2 regions of the Desulfosporosinus burensis genome follow, and region 2 is predicted to be linked to the other one. Evidence: riboswitches for the same ligand, from Rfam matches in the RefSeq annotation. Region 2 holds a riboswitch; the other holds the start of a gene.
What was found. A riboswitch is a leader RNA that binds a small molecule or an ion and turns the genes downstream of it on or off. The one in region 2 is predicted to bind cyclic di-GMP.
Positions count from the first base shown of each region.

Region 1: linked by a shared signal. The riboswitch ahead of ACYQ3Q_RS04215 (HD-GYP domain-containing protein) and the one ahead of ACYQ3Q_RS10585 (HD-GYP domain-containing protein) in region 2 are both predicted to bind cyclic di-GMP.

Region 1 is NZ_BAAHYN010000002.1:249,354-256,861, reverse strand. It holds gene ACYQ3Q_RS04220 (DEAD/DEAH box helicase) at 1-3,030, opposite strand, end outside; cyclic di-GMP riboswitch class I at 3,354-3,439, shown strand; gene ACYQ3Q_RS04215 (HD-GYP domain-containing protein) at 3,499-4,581, shown strand; gene ACYQ3Q_RS04210 (hypothetical protein) at 4,751-5,338, shown strand; gene ACYQ3Q_RS04205 (phosphatase) at 5,584-6,339, shown strand; gene ACYQ3Q_RS04200 (aspartate kinase) at 6,487-7,508, shown strand, end outside.
Region 2 is NZ_BAAHYN010000005.1:244,187-251,694, reverse strand. It holds gene murA (UDP-N-acetylglucosamine 1-carboxyvinyltransferase) at 1-661, shown strand, start outside; gene spoIID (stage II sporulation protein D) at 786-1,727, shown strand; gene ACYQ3Q_RS10590 (M23 family metallopeptidase) at 1,762-2,514, shown strand; cyclic di-GMP riboswitch class I at 2,859-2,942, shown strand; cyclic di-GMP riboswitch class I at 3,585-3,640, shown strand; cyclic di-GMP riboswitch class I at 4,030-4,114, shown strand; gene ACYQ3Q_RS10585 (HD-GYP domain-containing protein) at 4,234-5,277, shown strand; gene ACYQ3Q_RS10580 (STAS domain-containing protein) at 5,306-5,578, shown strand; gene ACYQ3Q_RS10575 (ATP-binding protein) at 5,809-7,113, shown strand; gene ACYQ3Q_RS10570 (hypothetical protein) at 7,224-7,481, shown strand; gene ACYQ3Q_RS10565 (flagellar assembly protein A) at 7,485-7,508, shown strand, end outside.

The sequences.
Region 1 (7,508 bases), on a different contig from region 2:
GGGGTTCCACCATGGGTCGTAATGAATGACCATATCTGCACCGATTAGATTTAATCCTGTGCCGCCCGCTTTGAGAGAGATCAAAAAGACCTTACCTTGCCCATTGTTAAAGGAATTGGCCATTCTTAAACGTTCAGCTGCTTTTGTTATGCCCGAAAGATAGAAATATTCGATGCCCTCAGAGATGAGATGTCCTTGAATGATATCCAGCATGGTCGTGAATTGAGAGAAAACTAGAACCCTGTGACCGCTGTCTAAGGCGTCAGTAAGGATTTCCTCTAAGAGAAGCATCTTGCCGCTCTCACCGGTGTAGTTATCGATGAACATTGACGGGTGACAGCAAATTTGCCGGAGCCTAGTCAGAGCTGCAAGAATTTTCATGTGGCTTTTGTTAAAGCCCACTGAGGCAATTTCCTGAGCTATTTGACCTTTCGCTTCCTGCAAATAGGCGAGGTAGAGCTTTTTCTGTTCTTCTGTCAAGGAAGCACTTAGCTGGGTTTCGATCTTGTCCGGCAGTTCTTTTAAGACATCTTTTTTCAATCGCCTTAGAATGAAGGGGTTAATATGTCGACTTAGTTCGGTAAGAACATTTGAGTCTTCCCCTTTAATAATGGGGATTACAAATTTTTTGCGGAAGTCCTGGTGGGAGAGGAGATAACCAGGCATAATAAAATTAAAGAGGGACCAAAGTTCGGAAAGCGAGTTTTCAATGGGCGTCCCGGTAAGTGCGAAATAGCTTTTGGCCTTAATTTGCTGGACAGATTTTGCGTTCAGAGTTTGAGGGTTTTTGGTGTGTTGGGCTTCATCCAAAAAACAGTAGGAAAAGTCTAATTTAGCAAATTCATCGATGTCCCGCCGTAGTATGGGATAAGAAGTAACGACTAGATCACACTGATCATCTATTTCGGACAATTGTGTCTGTCTTTCCTGGGGATTGCCTTCCACGACAAGGACTTGAAGAGTAGGGGTGAATTTCTTCGCTTCTTCTTGCCAGTTATAGATCAACGAGGTGGGAGCAATAACCAAAGCAGGGGCTATGGCGGTCAATTTTGCGGATAGGATGAAGGCTAGGACTTGCAAAGTCTTACCCAACCCCATATCGTCGGCGAGGATGCCTCCAAGACCATAGGATGATAAGGTTTTAAGCCATTGAAATCCAGTCTTCTGGTAGTCTCTTAAGATATGATGCAACTCATCAGGTATTTCAAATCCTCCGTCTTGAGGTTCTAAGATGCTTTGCACTAACTGCTTAAAGGCTTTATTACGCTGCACTCCAGGCAAGTTGGCTTGGCGCAGAAAGCTATCTATATACATGGCACGGTACTTAGGCAGATTGAGCATTTTTTCATTGAGATCTGAGGCCTTAAGGTCTAAATTTTCAATGAGTTGGGCGACAGCGTTCATCTCCGGCTGATTTAAATCGAGGAAAGATCCATCGCGAAGGCGATGGTATTTTTTCTTTAAGTGTAGAGAATGAAAGATATCCGATAATTCATTGTGTTCGATATCAGTATATTGAAAGGATATTTCCAAGATATCTAGAGTTTCGTCTAAGCGAACTTGGCCGGAAAACGTCGTAGAGGTACGGATTTTGAGCTTGAATTGATCCGAATAATAGAGTTCTGCAAGGTCTCTCAGTTGAGGAAGCCAATTGACGGTAAAATCAAAAATTTTATCTTCGTCTTCAAGAAAAATTTTTCCTTTAGATACGATGAAATCGGCGTGTTCCAGAATGTTGAGGATCATTCGTTCTTGATTGACAGAACGGATGAGAATAACATCGCTGGCTGTTGACTCGTTACTAGTATCCCGGGTCGCAGAAAATGGATTAATGATGGTCTCTCCATAGTGAAATTCTAAACGAGCTGTGATGCCCATATCGCTTGAACGATCAAAATAGATTTTGGCTTGTAAGCTTTCCTGATTAAATTTATCTTCTAGGACAGGATCAATGATAACTGGACCTAATTTCCCGATTAAGGGCAGTGCCTCTGAGGCGAAAAGCTCCTTCTGGGCTGCTGGAATCACAATATTGGTCACGGATCCTTGGCGAAGGGCTGACAGAAGAGGCAAAAGGAGTTCTTTTTGGTTGGGGGAAGCTTGATGGATTTTAGCTTGGTAAACGTAGTAGCTCCCATCGTCCGTCAGTTGGAGGGGCATTTCTTCAGTTTCGAGTGTTAATGCAAGATCCTGACCTTGTGACTGGAGGGAAAATTCGATGGGTAGCCCATGCCGGATAATTTGGGTGGGTGTGGGAGGGGGAGCTTCGAAGCTCCAAGAAAACACTTTATCTCCCAAAGCGTCTAAAAACTTAGTTAAATAATAGCCCGTCAAGGGCAACAATTTTTGATTGAGCACGGTTGTCGCGTAAAAGGGCCCTTGCATCTCGATTATGGCTGAATGTTGGTCATTCATTTCTTGCAGCATGGCAATTAACCTACGATCTTCCTCTTTGAAGGTTTGTCTCGTAGGTTCAAGGGTAAATTGCTTACCAAATTCTAGCGAGCGGCCTGATTTAAGCGCAGTGAGAAATTGTCCGATGTCTTTTACTACATAAAGTCGCTGCAGACCGACTCTAAGCTGTAGATGTGTAGAAAGCCGATGGCTGGGCAGGGTTTGGAGTTCCACGTTTAGAGTCAGTTCTTCGTAAGGAGTTTCCTGACGTTGATTGGCAAAAACAGTGAGAAGCTCATCAACCACGCGGCTCTGAACGACAGGGTCAGTCCAAGCTGACGGTAATTTTTGTTGGGCTGTTTTTAAGACGGCGATAACGTGTTTGCAGGCTCCAGGATAGTCTTTGAAGGCTGGGCATGTGCAGCGATATGAGCGTACGGAGTTGTCCTTCTCAAAGGCAAGCTGAACAATATAGCGTAAACCTCCGATGACAGAAGCGTTTATTAGGCCTTTATCGGGGAAAAAACTGAAATTGTAGACTCTACCAGCCGCGTAATAGGAAAGCCCTTTTTTATATACACGATCATTATCCGCTAGATCTTGAATTATTTGTTCAGAGATATAAAAGCGAGGCATGAAAATACTCCTTTGGTAGTAATATTTGCTGAGTTAGATAAGGGTATCAGTTAAGAATATCATAGTTTGAGTCTACTCGTCTAATTTAGGGACCAGAGAGTTGATCCGAGTTGCTCTTTGCACAATTTATTGATGCTAAATCTAGCGAATGATAGTTGAAAATGATGGAATTAAGCCAAAATTAAATATTATAATAAGATTGTATTATATTGTATATTTTTGTTGTGTGTGATATATTAGCGAAGGTATATCCTATAGGTCTAAAGGCCTACTATAGGTCATGTTTTCTGTAATGTAGTTAGGCCATAATCAATTTAATACCTCTGCGATAAAGGCAAACTCAGTGAGAACTGAGGGCGCAAAGCCACGGGTCTTAACACATTATGGTGAAGAAAGCCGGGATACCGAAAAAACTTGTCGCCGTATACTTATTTGGCGTCTTTTGTTTTATAAGGAGGAAAGTTGGTTTTGATAACAAAGTTGGAACCCCTAACAACGAACAGCTTTGAAATTGGGGAACTTTCAGAGCTTGACCTATATGATATACAGGGAATATTGTTGTTATCTAAAGGTAAGCCAATCACCGCAAACATTTATGAACTTCTTCTCCAGCGACAGCTATATACTTTACAATATGATTTGGAGAATTCTCATCCTCCAAATGAAGAACGTAGATTTCCTTCCTCGGAGTACCGTTTTATTGTAGGCTATGTTCGAAAAGTCTTTGAGAGCGTATGCCTTTTTAGCTCTACACGTTTAATCGATTCGTTTGCTATTGTTGATAAAATTATCAACGAGTTAGAAGGAAATTCCCGTGTGTATATAGATTTTAATGAATTTCGAAACTTTGATAATTATACATATATTCATTCCGTAAATGTTGCGTTAATAGCTACTCTAGTAGGGTTGAAAATGGGGTTTTCAGGACAAAAACTAAGAACTTTATCAATGGGTGCGATGTTCCATGATTTGGGTAAAAGTTCTTTGCCCCTTGAAATACTGAATAAACCTTCGGGCCTAAATAGAGAAGAATTTAAGATTATTAAAAAGCATCCAGAGCTGGGTGTGGAAATGCTTAAATACTCCAATATCTCAAAGGAGATTCTCAGCATAGTCCGTCATCATCATGAACGTTGGAATGGCGAGGGCTATCCGGATGGGTTAAGACAGAGAGCTATTACGACTAATGCACAAATCGTTGCAGTTGCTGACGTTTTTGATGCCCTTGTTGCGGATCGACCCTACCGCAAAGGGTTGCCCCCATATCACGCTTTAGAAATCATCGTGGCTGGTTCAGGTAAAGATTTTGATCAAGAGATTGTACATTGTTTTGAACGGTGTTTAATACTTTATCCGCAAGGTTCTATAGTTACTTTAAATACAGGTGAAATGGGAACAGTCGTCGGTATTCATCACAATTACCCGAGTAGACCGCTCATAAGAATTTTATTTGATAAAAACGGAAAATTCGTTAATGAGGAACTAACCTGCGATTTGCTTAAGGATTTAACAAGGTTTGTACAATCGGTTAGTTTTAACCACGTTACTTAGAGAATGAAGGAGACTGATGGCTCGTTATTTCGGTGTCGAAAATTGTATACAGTTTGATTGCAGGAAAAATGTGCACTTACGCAGAAACAGTGATAGAATAATTAGATAATATAAAGTGTAAACAATCAACCAGACAAGCTGGCATATGAAGCTTTGGGGGGGATGTTCCGTGCTTATTACCTGCGATAACAACATGCAAATGGGCTATATCTACCTTATGCCTAATCAAACGACTGACGAGTATACCCTCGAGAAAAGCGATATCGGGCTTTACTATGATGTGAACAGTCTTAGCATTCCAAGAATTAAATGGCATAGCATGGGTCAAAGTTTGAGTCAAATGCGTTTAGCAACGAAGACGTATAGAGAGTCAGTGGATAAATCGTTTCATTGTGAATATTGGAATGACCTAGATAGTGAAGGTTACATGATGGGAATCGAATTGTATTTAACTGAAGAAACTTTTTTACCGTTAGTGGCCCATCAGGCCTTTAAGCTTTACGATATACGTTGGCGGAACAGTGATTTCAGGATGCTTACGCTAGATGCCTATCATGATGTTCTGAATAAAAACAATGTTATCTATCCTTTAACCTCTGAAAAAGATGCTTTTGTGATCGTTGCTATTGATCCATTATCAAAAATCGGGAAGATAATGGCGCTGATTTCTGCAAGGGATGATTTATATCCCATCGATTATTTGAGAAACCCATTGTTTATGTTAGCAAATTCAAGCCGCTATCTAAGTCGGGATTAGTATCAAACTAGAGATAGGAATAGGCCACGACGAAGTGTCGTGGCCTATTCCTATTGCAGGTCTCTTTTTCCTATATTATAGTTAAGCAGTAAAGAAAATTTAAAAGCGATGATCTATTTATATTTTAACAGATCCTTAACCTCAGCATAATTTGGACTTTACACACAAAGTATAATATAGAATTAGCTAAAAATATTAAGATCCAAACCAAGGTTTGCCTGATAATATAAAATGAGGTGATTAAAATGGAACTATTGGTTGACTTGCATACTCATACCATTACAAGTGGACATGCCTACAGTACTATTACTGAAAATGCGCAAGCAGCCTCTCGCAAAGGGCTCAAATTGATGGGAATGACGGACCATGGTCCAAGTATGCCAGGGGCACCTCATCTATACCATTTTGGTAATTTGTCAATTCTTCCTGATGAAATTTCTGGGGTGAAACTATTACCAGGGGTTGAAGCAAATATTACGAACTATGAAGGTGAGTTAGATATGCCCATCCCATATTTAGCTAAGCTGAAGCTGGTTCTTGTTGGACTTCATCCGATCTGCTATCCTGGAGGTACAAGTGAACAAAATACGCAAGCCTTTATTAAAGCGATGGAAAACCCATATACGGATATGATGGTCCATCCGGGACGTCCACATTTTGAAATGGATCTTGAGCGAATTGCCTATGCCTCGGCTCTTCTAAATGTTCCGGTTGAGATAAACAATAGTTCACTTTCCACAATCAAAGAAAAAAGTGGAGCCCAACAGAATTGCCGTTTTATTGCCCGTTATCTTGCCAAGTTCAAAGGCCCCGTGATTTTAGGCAGTGATGCACATTTTTGGGATCGAGTCGGTGAATTCAGTGAAGCCCTGGAATTAGTTCGTGAGGCAGGGATTTCTCAGCACCAGATTCTTAATACTTCACCTGAGCGAGTGCTTGATTACTTGGCGACACGCCGTAAACATCGACCACTCATTGATCCATTATCACCTAAATCATAACAAAGCATTGCTTAGAGTGAGGTTGGCTTTTCCTTTTTGAAGTGGAGGGATTGGACTTATTTCGCAAGAGTTGAAGGAATATCCTAAATTCTGACGAATAATGCTTAAATGGAGAAAAAGAAACAGAAGAGGGGTTCGGATTTTATTATGCTAACTGTAGAAAAAATCGGTGGTACATCAATGCTCCAATTTCAGACTGTGCTTAATGACATAATTGGCTTCCCAAGTTCAGAAGATTTTCGTTATGGTAGGGTGTTTGTCGTCTCTGCCTACGCAGGGGTAACGAATATGCTGCTTGAAGATAAAAAGACTAAAGCTGCGGGAATCTACCAACGTTTTATAAAAGGGGAAGACTATGAAACGGCCATGGATGAACTATTAAGTGAGGCCCTTAAACTTAATGATACGTTTATAGACCTAGGTTTAAACCCTAAAGTTTGTCGAGTATTCATAGTAGAACGTGTTATGCAGACGAAAGCCTATCTGAATAGTATGGAGGATATTATTGCTTCAGGGTATGTCGGAAGAGACAGTATCTACTCGGCGGCTAGGGAGTTACTGGCATCGATCGGAGAAGCTCATTCCGCCTTTAACACGGTGAATATCCTGCGCAATAACGGTATTCTCGCGGAGTTGGTAGATTTAACGGGTTTCCGTGATTCTAAGCAACTCTCGATCAGCGATCGTATAGAAAAATCCTTTAAGAACGTTAATCCTCACGAAGCAATCATCGTTGCTACTGGATATACCAAAGGGACTGAAGGGATTATGAGGCAATACGAAAGAGGGTACTCAGAAATTACCTTTTCTAAAATTGCAACTCACTTAGCCGCGGATGAGGCAATTATCCACAAGGAGTATCATTTATCATCAGCCGATCCTAAAATAGTGGGTGTCGATAAAGCAATTCCGGTAGGTAGGACGAATTATGATGTTGCGGATCAACTTGCTGACATTGGAATGGAGGCCATCCATCCTAATGCGTCTAAGCCGTTAGAAATTGCGGGGATTAACCTGCGTATTAAAAATACCTTTGAACCTACCCACCCGGGAACTGTTATTTCCAATGACTATATAGGTCCTGAAGCGAAGATAGAAATCATTGCCGGGTCGGATAAAATTGTTGTTTTGGAAATCCATGATACTTCTATGGTCGGAGAATCTGGGTT
Region 2 (7,508 bases):
TCTAAACGAGATGGGTGGAAAGGTGCGCGGTGCAGGTACTAGTATTATCCATATAGAAGGGGTTCGTGAATTCCATGGTACTAGTCATACAGTCATTCCTGATCGTATCGAGGCAGGAAGTTTTCTGCTCCTAGCAGCGGCAACTGGCGGAGACGTCTTAGTTCAAAATGTGATTGCGGATCATCTTAAGCCACTGATTGCCAAAATGGAGGAAGCAGGAATTCGTATGATGGAAGAAGGAGACGGAATACGGATCAGGGGAGATGGAATATACAATTCAGTCGATATTAAAACTCAGGTTCACCCCGGTTTTCCCACAGATCTTCAGGCGCCGTTTATGGCGTTTCTGACTAGAGCAAGGGGCACAGGATTAATCACGGAAACTGTTTTTGAAAACCGCTTTATGCATGTCGATGAGTTAAAACGTATGGGAGCGGATATCAAGATTGAGGGTCGGAGTGCCATTGTTCAAGGGATTCAGCGAATAAATGCAGCACCTGTCACCGCAACAGATTTACGGGCAGGAGCCGCCTTAATCCTGGCAGCCTTAACCGCGGATGGGACGACAGATATTCGAGGGATTCATCACATTGATCGAGGTTACGAGAAAGTGGAAGAGAAACTCTCGCGCCTGGGAGCCAATATTACACGCGCGGATTAGGGGTAAAATGAAAGAACAAGAATAGATTATTCTACTCTTGTTCTTTTTGTATTCTCGGTGTGCCATATTCCATAATCCTTCTGCATAGATTTAAGCAAAATGCTTGTACCGCAGGAGGGCTATTATGAAAAAAGAATGGGTCTGGCTCATTGCACTATCACTATGTATTATTTTTATAATACCCTGGAGTGTTGTACGCTGGCAAACAGAGCAGGAATTAGAGAATGATGTGAAAATACGGGTTTTGATGCCCAATGGAGGGGTTGAAGCACTCCCACTTGAGGATTATCTCATAGGCGTGGTTGCTGCAGAAATGCCTGCCGAATTTGAGGTCGAAGCCTTAAAAGCTCAAGCAATTGCAGCTCGGACCTATGCTGCAAAAAAGTTAAGCCAAAATAAACTAATCGATGCGAACCATGACGTAGACACGACGGTATTAACACAGGTATGGTTATCTGATACTCAAATGAAGAATCAGTGGGGATGGCTCAACTACTGGCGGTATCGGAGTAAATTGGAAAAGGTTGTAGCGGCTACGCGCGCGCTGGTTCTCGTATCAAAAGGGGAATATATCGATGCTCTTTACCATAGTAGTAGCGGAAGAAAGCCCACTGAACGGTCGGAAGAAGTATGGAGTTCATCCCGTGAATATTTGCAAAATGTTAGTTCGGGGGAAGAAGATCCACAACGTTATGTCAAAATAGTGACCTGGACACCTCAAGAACTTTATAAGAAACTGGGAATTAAAGATTTACCAAGAGCCTTTACTTCAGGGGATTTTCAAACTATTGGTCGAACGGCGGCCGGAAGAGTAAAAAATGTACGAGTGTTGGGAAGAGTCTATCAAACGACTCAACTCCGTACCTTACTGGGACTCTCGTCAACAGATTTAGAATGGGTTGTACAACCAGATCGCCTGACAGTCACGACGTATGGTAACGGACATGCAGTGGGAATGTCACAGTGGGGAGCCAACGATTTAGCCAAAAACAATAGAAATGTGGAGGAAATACTGGCTCATTATTACCCAGGAACAAAGCTAATGAAGTTAGGTTATATGCAGTAAACTTTCTAACTACAATAGTATTGGGGATACTGGTTTGTCTAAAAAAATATTATTGGGCAAGGCTAGTATAGAGGTGAGTCAATTGAACAGTGGTAAATTTTCCACAAGCGGGGTTTTAGTTTGGAGCTTTTTCATTCTTATAGGGAGCCTAATTGTCTACATAGGATATCGAAGTACACTGTCAGAATCTGTCCAGAATAGATCGCCAATAACCAATGAGGGAGCTCAAGCCGTGTCAGTCAATACAGTTCTGGATACAAGGACCGGTGGAGCAAACGAAATTTTGCATACTCAGACGGAAGACCGCTCAAAGAGCACGAAAGAAGATCAAGAAACACAGCAAGAACTTATGATTGTACTCGGGAAGAATAATCTCAATGAAAAAATTCTTGAACTAAGTGATTTTCAATGTCCGGTATATGGGAGCCCCTTGCGAAGAATTGGTAATTATTACTCTGAGTCTTTAGGGAATTATCTCTTTCATGCTGGTGTTGATTACGCAGTATCGGAAGGAACCGTGATCCGGGCTACGCAAGGAGGAAAGGTCACCTTTTCAGGGTCGGATCCTCTGCTAGGTCAAAAAGTAACTTTAGACTGCGGAGAAGGTTGGTTAGTCACATTCGGCGGACTAGATAACCTTCGAGTTAAAGTAGGGGAAACGGTAGAGGCTCAAGAAGCGCTAGGTCAAGTGGGATTGTATCCTGGAGCGGAGGGGGTTAGTGATCAACCACAACTTCATTATGAACTTTGGCATGGGAATGAAATTCAAAGGCCAGATCTCAATTAAAAAAATACACAGTGGTTACACGATTTGTTATCCCTGCTAAGGCAAAAAATATTCCTTATTAATCGTTAAAAAAGTGAGGTTAGAATGCTCCTGTTTTTTGTGTTCAGTGAAAGTATACCAGCCTTCGGCCTTGTTGAAATACCCCTAGAAGTATAGAATTTATTTTGGGGAAGGCATTTTGAGGCCTTCTCTTTTGGATGAGAATATATATAAACTATAGCAACTATTCAAAAAAACAAACAAACAAAAAACAAGGAAGGATTTCCTGAGATTACAAAGAATATAGCATAGCAAACAGTAGTGTGTATTGTCGTTTTGTGGAAAAACAAAAAAGAATATGCAAGCAATGACAACGGCAAACCTGGCGAAAGTAAGGGACGCAAAGCTATGGGTCGTCCAGTTCGGCTGACGATTGCCAGGTTACCCAGAGGGATCTGTCGTTGGTTGGTGGAATCCTTTCATAATATGCAGAGAGTCCCCTTTCCGGAAAAACTATTTCTACCATATTGCAGATAATAGCAGGAAAAAGCAAATTCTTGGAGAATGAAGTAGAATACACCTAGATACAAAGAAAACTTGGCTTGCGCCAAGCATTTTAGGCGCCGGCGGATCGGCGGAAGCCTAAGTTTTCACTTGTGCGCCGAGAGATTTATGCTATTCTGAATAGCCTAAATAAAACCCGGCTTGCGTTGGCGAGGCGGAAGCCGAGGTTGCACTTATGTATCCCGATGAAAGTTATGCTTTCGGATATGCTTAAAAAGTCGTGTTTGCAGGGATGTATTGTGACGTTCATAACGCGAAAGGATTGATCAGAGATGAAAACGAGTGAATGCGGAAAAAATATAGAACAGATGTTCGGGGGGGGGGGGGGGGGGGGTAATATATGTAATTACCCCCAAATATTGGAAACAAATTATTCTCGGATCGTTTGCAAAGGGTTGCATATCTATTTTACGGTTACTCATTAATATTCTTCATATAAAAATATTTAAGAGACTAAGTTTTTATAGACTGGCACAACATTGAAGTACCAGTTAGTTTTAACTTGGTCTTTTTGCTTTTGAAAAATTAATGGATAAAGGCAAACCATCCGAAAGGGTGGGACGCAAAGCCATGGGTCATCGCAAAAGGGCTAAATGTTCACCCTTTATCCCAAAGACACTCTGGTCAAGCTCAATTCAGGGGAAGTGGGTCAAGTGGTTAGCGTGACCTATAAGCATCCGGCACGTCCTCTTATAACCATTATTAGGGATAGAAATCCGCCGGGTTGAAGTGTCTTCCTACCCGATCGAGATTCAGCATAAACGGTTTTTATATTCCATCATGTATAAGTATGCCGAAAAAATTTACTTATCCCCTTCAAATGCGGGTACTTCCTTGGCCATGGATTTTATTTGAGATTTGAGATTGATCTGGTCGAATCTGCACAGGATTAATTAGATGAACTATTGGCTTTTGCGATATATAACCATAATTATGATAATTAATGTATACGGAAAACTGCATCTTTCAGGGCTGCGACAAAGGCAAACCTAACGAAAGGTAGGGACGCAAAGCTACGGGTCTTCCACGTAAGGGTGATGATCGCCGGGTTTCCGAACAGGGTTTATGTCGCCATTCCTTTTAGGAGTGGCGTTTATATTTTTGGGGGTGGTTTTTCTGAAACTTAATATACGGCCATTATCTGTCAATTGTCTTTCCCTGGGAGTGCCTACGGAATTGGATTTGTTCGATGCTCAAGGGTGTTTGCTTTTAGAAAAGGGTAAAACCGTGACGAAGGACATTATAGAGTGCGATCAAATGCGGGAAGTTTATGTAGTTACTTATGAATGGATCAATAAGAACCATTCCGACCCCCTGTTGTTTACCGGGCATCAACACCATCTAAATTTATTGAAACGCTTTTATTACGAACCTAATTTTATACGCCAGGATTATTTACATACTGCAACGACAATTGTGGCAAAGTTGATTCGTAAATCGAAGGAAAACCCCGGACTGCTCGTTGACCTTCGCGAATTAGAGTCATATGACTATTATAGCTATGTCCATTCTGTGAATGTCGCTTTACTAGCTACAATCATTGGCTTACAAATGGGTTATGGGTCGTTGATGCTCATTAATTTGGCCCTTGGTGCCCTTCTTCACGATTGGGGAAAGTTAATGATTCCCTGTAAAATACTCGATAAACCATCTGGTTTAACTGCGGGGGAATTTGAAATCATCAAACAACATCCTGGCCGCGGCGAACAAATGCTAAGGTCTGTAATTCTCTCAGAGGGAGTTTTAAAAATCGTCCGGCAACATCATGAACGTTGGAATGGACAAGGATATCCAGACTGTTTGAGCGGAGAAGCGATTTACCATGGAGCTCAAATTGTCGCTGTGGCGGATGTCTTTGATGCATTAACGGCAGATCGTCCCTACAGGGCGGGGATCCCCCCCTATCATGCGTTAGAAATGATTTTGTCTAGAGTCAATAAAAATTTCTCTTTAGATATCGTTAAAGCTTTCCGAAGTAGCTTAAACCTTTATCCCGAAAATTCCAGAGTCACTCTAAATACGGGAGAAACAGGCACTGTGATTGCTATTCCCCTTGGTCTTCCCACACGCCCGGTTGTACGGATAATCTTAGACTGGAAAGGTCATCCCGTGAAAAAGGAAAAAATCGTGGATTTGCTCCAGGATTTAAGTCTTTCGATAAATGCCGTTGATTTTAGCGTCGCTCATCTTACCCAAGATATGAGGATAAACGGGGTTTGATTCGTTTAATTGGAGAGGAGGGTTTACAGTGGTATTAAAAACAGAAAGCAAGATTATCGATGGCAAAAGACTGTTAAGCTTATCCGGTGTTTTAGATATCTCTACCGTCGAGGCTCTTCGATTAAGCTTGGACTATTTTAAGGGCCTAGACCAATTAAACATTGATCTCGGAGGAGTTAGATTTGTTGATTCGACAGGTATTGCCGGGATTATTGAATCGGTGCAGGCGCTTCGCAAACTTAAAATTAATGTATTTATTAAGAATATCCCGATTTTCATATACGAAAGCTTGATATTTTAGGTGTGCCGGAAATTTGCGGCAGAGATGTGTTTGAATCTCCGAAAGGCTTGACAACTTGATTGCTAAAGAGTAAGTATGAGGATATTTGGTCAAATAATTAGCCCAGCCGTTATCTTCGGAGATAGGATTAGAAAGGGTGGGTATTTAGAACTTGACAGTATTTAGGGAAAAGAAAGAGGTCAGCGGGTATGGGAAAAAGGCTAATGAAAGGGACTCTGAGACGAAGGATAATGTTAAGTTCAGTCTTTTCGCTTACCCTTATTTTGTTGTTGACTCTCGGTACGTATTTTTTTATTTTTTACTTTGAATTAAAGAATCGCTATGAGCTAAGAGTTACCAGCTTAGCCTCAACTGCTGCTATTCTAATGGACGGTCAGGCACATGACCGGTTACGGACCAGGGCGGACGAGGATTGTGCGGAATACCGGGAGATTCAGAAAGTTCTCCAAAATATCCAAAAAGTAAACCCGGATATAACGAATATTTATACGATGCGCATGATAGGCGAGGGGGAAAAGTGGGAATTTGTCGTTGATGTGAAAACGAAGGCTCCTTCCCATATCGGCGATGTTTACGATGCAACCGGACAAGACGCTATAAAACAGGCCTATGCTGGTGCAATTGCCGATAAAAGATTAATGATCGGCCAGTGGGGTGCTGGTTTGTACGGTTATGCGCCAATCAAAAATAGCAACGGTCAAACCGTAGGCATTGTTGGTCTTCATATTGCTGCTGAAAATATTTTTCACCAGGAACGGAAACTGGCACTCTGGGAGCTGGCCATTTTTGTTTTTTCTCTGGGCTTAACATTTTACACAACCAGTAAGCAGGTTAAAAGTTTTCCCCAGCCGCTTGAACAAATGACGGCAGGCGTAAACAGAATTAGGATGGGAAACTACGAGCACAGGATCTATATTAAAACCGGAGATGAGTTCGAAATCCTGGGGGATACCCTAAACGCAGCAAATGACATGATGACGAATTATCAGCAGATGATTGAACGGGACCTGCAAAATACCAGGATGCAAAGGGAAAAGATTTTCCATGTGTACCGCGATGTCATTTACGCGGTAACTCAAGGAAAGTTTAATCTATTGAATGAGGGAGAGTTTGAGCTTTTAAAACGTGAAGGAGTGTTTCAAGAGGAAGTCATAATCGCCGCCGTGACAGATGTGAATGCCGCCCGGGAATTGATTGCGGCTTATCTGGAAAAACGGGGGTGTTCTCAGCAACATTTGGCTCATATTGTCCTAAGTATTTCCGAAACGGTAACCAATGTCATTAAACACGCAGGGTACGGGATTATGCAAATTCGCGCGCTCGATCATGGTGTCCGGGTCAGCGTTGCTGATCAAGGTCCGGGGATGGACTTTGATAAACTGCCCAATATGATTTTTCTGCAGGGGTTTTCCACCACAGTTTCCATGGGCTATGGGTTTAGTATTATTTATAGGTTTGCAGATAAGATATATCTTTCAACATCTGAGCGGGGAACTTCTTTGGCTATGGATTTTCTGAACCTTATGGATTCATGAATCTAGCGACAAAAATATTTGATTGCAAAACCACTTTCCGGTTGTACAAGGATATTTGTTGTAAGACTGTTCAAAGTTTGATCAAATCGAAAGTGATAAAGGAAGAGCATATGAACGATAATTATAAAAGAGCGCAAGAAGACTCCAGAAGGCCGGGTTACTTGTTGAACTGCGAAAAGAACAATTATTTGGAGATTTTTGAAAACTTATCAAAACCGGTCATGGTGAATTTGATATGTGATAATGGCAAGAAGCTTGATATTAGCGAGCTGGCGGAAAAAGTCTTAGAAGACGTTAACAGACATATTGATAACGTGGAAAGTAAAGATGATTTAGCGTTTTTTGTAATAAAATATGACGGAGGTTAAATCATGGCTTTTAGAAATAAACAAACT